Regions from separate parts of the Listeria sp. MAN/IMW/UF555 genome, predicted to be linked through region 1. Evidence: a T-box and tRNA genes for the amino acid it is inferred to sense, from the RefSeq annotation. Region 1 holds a T-box; the other holds one or more tRNA genes.
What was found. A T-box is a leader RNA that pairs with one kind of tRNA and senses whether it is charged. The one in region 1 lies ahead of glyQ (glycine--tRNA ligase subunit alpha), so its partner is inferred to be a tRNA-Gly.
Positions count from the first base shown of each region.

Region 2: it encodes a tRNA-Gly, which carries the amino acid that the T-box ahead of glyQ (glycine--tRNA ligase subunit alpha) is inferred to sense. The anticodon was not compared.

Region 1 is NZ_JBZWZS010000001.1:236,974-240,394, forward strand. Features, by position in the region: gene AC4PG8_RS01130 (DUF4352 domain-containing protein) at 1-171, opposite strand, end outside; gene recO (DNA repair protein RecO) at 309-1,076, shown strand; T-box leader at 1,117-1,290, shown strand; gene glyQ (glycine--tRNA ligase subunit alpha) at 1,357-2,247, shown strand; gene glyS (glycine--tRNA ligase subunit beta) at 2,240-3,421, shown strand, end outside.
Region 2 is NZ_JBZWZS010000001.1:717,213-720,633, forward strand. Features, by position in the region: gene trmL (tRNA (uridine(34)/cytosine(34)/5-carboxymethylaminomethyluridine(34)-2'-O)-methyltransferase TrmL) at 1-194, opposite strand, end outside; gene queG (tRNA epoxyqueuosine(34) reductase QueG) at 215-1,354, opposite strand; tRNA gene AC4PG8_RS03610 (tRNA-Gly) at 1,455-1,525, opposite strand; gene AC4PG8_RS03615 (TVP38/TMEM64 family protein) at 1,746-2,351, shown strand; gene AC4PG8_RS03620 (hypothetical protein) at 2,541-2,783, opposite strand; gene AC4PG8_RS03625 (NUDIX hydrolase) at 2,834-3,295, opposite strand.

The DNA of each region.
Region 1 (3,421 bases):
TGCTAAGTTTAACCCAGCTAACAATACATAAAAACCAATACCAAATGATAATCCAGCGACAATAATGCCGGCCCATCTTTCCTTTCTAACAATAAGCAAAATAATTCCCACAACTACACCTATGAATGTGAGTATAAACAAGCTGATCAATAATATAAGTAACATATCCATAGAATAAAAAATCCTTTCTTTCTTGCCTTTTTCTCTATTTTACAATAGCAAGTCGCGGAAAGATAGTAAAAAATATAAAAAGACACAATCGTTTAGAAAATGTTATAATAAAAAGAATGAAAAAGGAGGGTTGCCACATGGAAAAATGCGAAGGAATCGTGATACGACAGACGAGTTATCGTGAATCAGATAAAATAGTCCGCATGTATACGCGTGAATTTGGAAAAATTGGTGTGGTTGCTCGTGGCGCAAAAAAAACCAAAAGTAGATTAGCTGCTGTAACACAATTATTTACAAATGGATACTTCACTTTTTTTGGAGGAAACGGGCTTGGTACGCTTCAACAAGGAGAAGTTATCGAAAATTTTTCTTCCATTCAACAAGATATTTTTATGACGGCTTATGCCACTTATGTATGCGAGTTATTGGATAAAGCAACCGAAGAACGCCAGCCAAATCCATATTTATATGAGCTAACTTTTCAAATTTTACGTGACATTGATGAAGGATATGATCCGCAAATTCTAACCCAAATTTATGAAATGAAAATGTTACCTGTGTTAGGACTTTACCCAACTATGGATAAATGCGCTATTTGCGGGGAGACGACAGGACATTTTGATTTTTCAACAAGAAGTAACGGAATTATTTGCCATCGCTGCTTTGATAAAGACCGCTACCGGATGCATTTACCGGAAAATGTAGTAAAACTTTTAAGGCTATTTTTTATATTTCAATTAGACCGATTAGGCAATATTGATGTGAAACAAGAAACAAAAGAATGGCTCCAAAAAGCTATTGATACTTATTACGACGAATATTCTGGTTTATATTTAAAAAGCAGGAAATTTTTACGTGATATGAATAAATGGGAAAATATGTTAAAAAAAGATAGCGATGATTGACTTTTTCGCAAAAATACAGTATCTTTTAATATATCAACTAATAGGTACATTGAAGGAAAATAGTAACAAAAAGCTCTATTTTTAGCGAGTTCGGGTGTGGTGTGAGCCGGATATTTAACTTTTTGTGAAGGCGTTCTGGAGTACAGCGAAATCAAGGTGGGAATTGTTTAAATTCCAAATAGGGTGGAACCGCGAGATAACTCTCGTCCCTATATGCTTTAAATCAGCATATAGAGACGAGAGTTTTTATATTGGCTGAATTATTTTGGAGGTGGAAGCAATGAATTTACAAACAATGATTAGAACGTTACAAGATTATTGGTCCGAACAAGGTTGTATTATGTTGCAATCGTATGATGTGGAAAAAGGTGCCGGTACAATGAGCCCTTATACTTTCTTAAAAGCAATTGGTCCAGAACCTTGGAAAGCAGGTTATGTGGAGCCTTCTCGTCGTCCAGCAGATGGCCGTTACGGAGAAAACCCAAACAGATTATTCCAACATCATCAATTTCAAGTAGTGATGAAACCTTCTCCTGACAACATTCAAGAGCTTTATCTTGGCTCATTAGAAAAATTAGGAATTAACCCGTTAGAACATGATATTCGTTTTGTGGAAGATAACTGGGAAAACCCTTCGTTAGGATGCGCAGGACTTGGATGGGAAGTATGGTTAGATGGGATGGAAATCACTCAATTTACTTATTTCCAACAAGTAGGCGGCTTAGAATGTTTCCCTGTTACATCTGAAATTACTTATGGTGTGGAACGTTTAGCAAGTTATATTCAAGATAAAGAAAATGTATTTGATTTAGAATGGACAGATGGTATTAGCTATCGCGATATTTTCTTCCAAGCAGAATTCGAAAACTCCAAATATGCCTTTGAAACTTCTAATACAGATATGCTATTAACTCTTTTTGACACATATGAAAGAGAAGCAGCTCGTCAAATGCAAGAAGGACTAGTTTTCCCAGCGTATGACTATGTATTAAAATGTTCGCATACCTTTAACTTACTAGATGCTCGCGGCGTTGTTTCAGTAACTGAACGCGCACAGTATATCGGTCGTATCAGAAACTTAGCAAGACGTATCGCCAAAACATTTTATGAATCACGAGAAAAACTTGGCTTCCCATTAGTCAAAGAAGAGGGAGGAAAACGTCATGAGTAAAGACTTTTTATTAGAAATTGGTTTAGAAGAAATGCCAGCGAAGTATGTGACTAGCTCTGTATTACAACTGGAAAAACGAGTGACAGATTGGTTAAAAGACAACCAAATCGAATTTAAAGAAATTAAAACTTATTCTACACCAAGACGTTTAACTGTCCTAGTAGAAGAAATGGCTGAAGAACAAGCTAATCGTGTGGAAGAAGCAAAAGGCCCTGCCAAAAAAATCGCTCTAGACGACGAAGGTAACTGGTCGAAAGCTGCATTAGGATTCGCCAAAAGTCAAAAAGTAGCACCAGAAGATTTAACTTTCCGCGAAATTAAAGGTGTGGAATATATTTATATTAAAAAAGAAGTAATCGGCGAAAAAACAACTGCGTTACTTCCAAGCCTAGAAAAAGTAGTAACGAGTATGACTTTCCCAGTAAGCATGCACTGGGGTAGTAATGATTTACGTTATATTCGCCCAATCAAATGGCTTATCGCAATGTTTGGCGAAGAAATTATCCCATTTGAAATCACTGGTGTCTCAACTAGTAATACATCTCGTGGTCATCGTTTCTTAGGAAAAACAGCTACAATCAATCAACCGAGCGACTATCCACATGCATTATTAGAACAATTTGTCGTTGTTAATGCTAGTGAACGCAAACAGGCTATTGTAGAACAATTACGTGAACTAGAAACAATGGAAAATTGGCAAATCAGAGAAGATGACGATTTATTAGAAGAAGTAACTAATCTTGTCGAATATCCAACTGTATTAGCGGGTAATTTTGAAAAAGAATATTTGGAACTACCTGAAGAAGTTCTAATTACGACAATGAAAGAACACCAACGTTACTTCCCAGTTTTCAGCCAAGAAGGAGAATTGTTACCTCATTTTGTAACCGTTCGTAATGGTAACCATGAAAATCTAGATACAGTGGCACGAGGAAACGAAAAAGTACTACGCGCTCGTTTATCAGATGCTGATTTCTTCTATCAAGAAGATTTAAAAATAACCATTGACGAAGCAGTTGCTAAATTACAAAATATCGTTTTCCATGAAAAATTAGGTACTTTGACAGAAAAAATGAAACGTGTGCAAAAAGTGGCATTGATGCTTGCTGATTACTTAAATTGGCAAGAAGAAGATAAACAAGACATTATCCGCTTAACAAATATTTATAAATTT
Region 2 (3,421 bases), 480 kb from region 1:
TCTAGGGAATCGTAATAGGAAAGTTTCACATTATCCCAGTAGTCCAGTCCGGCACGTTTTAACATTTTATCATCTGTGGAAAAACCAAGTGGACGAATTAAATGTAAATAAGTATCTGTTCCAGCACATGTTCTTGAGATATTTCCTGTGTTTGCAGGGATTTCTGGTTGATATAGTACGATATGGTTTGGCATTTCTTTTCACCTGGTTTCTATTAATTTGGTATTGCTGTTAATTCTTGGAGTACTTGTTCATCTTGTTCGTTTTGGAGCGCTTTTTGGACAGCTTCTTCAGCTTGTTCCCCGCCAATTTTACGTAAAGCCCATCCAGCGGTTCCTCGAATGACTGGTCTCGGATCATTTTCCAAGCAATCAATTAAGTCTGGTACTGCGGTTTTATCTTTATAACGAGCTAAAATAATTATCGCATTTCGTTGGATTGGCTTTTTCCCGCGCCATGAACCAGCCATATCGCCAAACTGCTCTTTGAAAGCGCGATTTGAAATATGTAGCAGTGGCTTTAACTCGGGACGAACAAGTTCCGGGTCCGGCTCCATTTCCTCATGAAAATGAAAATCATGACCACGATTATATGGACAAACTACCTGACAAGTATCACAGCCATACAAACGATTATGCAATACTTCGCGATATTTTTCATCTAGAAAGTCTTTTGTTTGGGTGAGGTAGCTTAAACATATTTTCGGATTCATTTTCCCTTCACCTAACAAGGAACCTGTTGGACAAGCTTTAACACATTGGTTGCAGCTGCCACACAAGTCGCTAGCAGGCGTATCTGGTTCAAAAGGAATATTGGTTATCATTTCCCCTAAATAAACCCAAGAGCCGAATTCTGGCGTTATAAGCAGCGTGTTTTTCCCGCGCCAACCAATGCCAGCTCGTTCTGCCACAGCCACATCCGATAATTCACCGGTATCTACCATAGATTTCATTCGTACATCAGGCAAACGCTCACTTAAAAATTGTTCCAGTAGAGCTAATTTTTCTCGTAAAACAGTATGATAATCGATGCCCCACGAAGCTCTAGCAAAAACGCCACGTCTTGCTTCTTTTTTGCTGGTAGGCGCTTCTTTTAATTTAGATGGGTAAGCAAGTGCAATAGCAATAATCGACTGGGGTTCTTTGAAAATAAGCTCTGGATAAACACGCTCATCAATAACCGGATGCTCAAACCCTGTAAAAAGATCTAACGCTTCAGCTTCTAATAACCGTTCCTTTAAAAATAAAAAAGGGTCTGCTGTCGTAAAACCAATTTTTTGAATTCCAATTTCATGTGCATAAGCAATTAACTCTTCTTTTAGCGCTGCGTAATTTGATTCTGGCTTCACTATCATCATTCCCCCTTTCCTTATTTTCAGGCAATAAAATAAACGCAATGCTTCGCTTAGAAAGGTCGAAACACTGCGTTGATAACAGGATTTATAAAAAATATAAAGCGGGTGATGGGAATCGAACCCACGACAACAGCTTGGAAGGCTGTAGTTTTACCACTAAACTACACCCGCACAGTAAGTAGTTCTTAGTGTTTTAACAACTTTTATATAATACCATTCTATGTTAGTTTTGACAAGACTTTTTCTGGAATTTCTTTGTAAAAATAATATATAATTAAAATCCTGGTTGATTTACTAGGATTTTAACTATATTCAAGCTGTTTTATTAGCGCTTTATCATTTTTATGTGAGAAAATAAAGTATGTTTTAAAAGACTACTGGAGGCTTGCTTATGACATTTTGGCAGGATATGATGAATTTCTTTTCTTATGATAATTTAATGTACTGGCTAAGTGAGTATCGGAATTTAGGTCCACTTTTAGCTTTTTTCTTACCTTTTATTGAAGCGTTTTTACCTTTTTTACCATTTATTGTTTTTGTTGTAGTTAACGTTAACGCATATGGACTGTTTGGCGGCTTTTTAATATCCGTTACAGCTGCAATTGCAGGTAGTTTATGTGTTTTCTTGTTAGCTCGAAAATTTGGGCAGACTCGATTTTTGCGATTTATTTCCGGACACAAACAAATTAAACGAGTAATGGAATGGATTGATAGACATGGTTTTAGTCCGATTTTCATTTTACTTGTAATGCCTTTTACACCATCTTCTGCTGTAAATATCGTTGCAGGTCTCTCTAAAATAAAAGTTTACCAATTTATCTTAGCGCTTGTAGGTGGGAAATTAATCAAAGTCTTTGCGATTAGCTATATTGGTTATGATTTCGTAGACTTAATTCACCAACCACTTAAACTGGCTATTTTAGCAGTTTCTGTCGTTATTTTATGGTTTGTCGGAAAACGGCTGGAACATTGGATGTCAGGAAAAAACCTTAAATAAAAAAGAAAGCACGCATTCTGCGTGCTTTCTTTTTTTTATTTAAGTCACACTACCATTATCAAATTAATCATCTCATTCATTAATTATATATTATCTTCTTTATACTTTCTCCTTAAACAAAATCAAATTCAGTGTAACCTTCTGATATAATTCAATTAATTTACAGAGTATTTTTAAATTCAAGCTTTACTATAAAACAAAGAACCTATTATTAATATTGATTCTAAAATTAAAATTACTGCCATAAGCAAACTCATTCCCCGTGGTTTTAATAACCCCGATAATAATCCCTAGTTTTGAAATAAAATCTCCACCAGTAAATTTAAATGAGGAAACAGCTGCATATATACCTCTTTGATTAGTAGGAATTAACCTTACTTCTTCAGCATTTAAAACTGGTGAATAAATAAGCTCACCAATAGTGGCTAACATAATAAATAGTATTATCCACAAGAACATTCTGCATTATTTCCACCTGTTTCCTATCTTATAAACACTTGCCCATTGAATCTCTTCAAATCGCACAGAAAGTCTTCATGTTGCTTATTAACCAGATTAGGTATCTCTTCAACTGCAAAGTATCTAAGTTCAATTGTTTCCTCATCTTTTATAGATATTTCTCCGTCCACATATTCTAATTCAAAAAAAATTGATAACGGCTGAGCTTCATCACCATTTGGATAGTTGTCTTCATATTTTGAATAAATACCAATTAGTGACTTAACCTTGACACGCAGCCCCGTCTCTTCAAAATACTCTCTAATTATCGCTTCTTCAAAAGATTCGCCAAGTTCAATTGCTCCTCCAGGAAATCCCCACATATTTTTATCATTTCTTTTTTGCAATAGAATCTTTCCTTCGGTATTTATAAAATAACCACTAACAAAATTTAATATGATTTTTTCATTCCCTACTTTCCCTCGAATCCATTTGATATAATCCATACTATTTCCACCTTCCTTTTTTCGTTAAACGAAAATGTTCTATTTTTCCAAATCTAGTTACTATGAAAAAAACTATCACTCCCAAAGTTTTTTAATTTAGCTCCTCTACTGGAATCATAATAGATA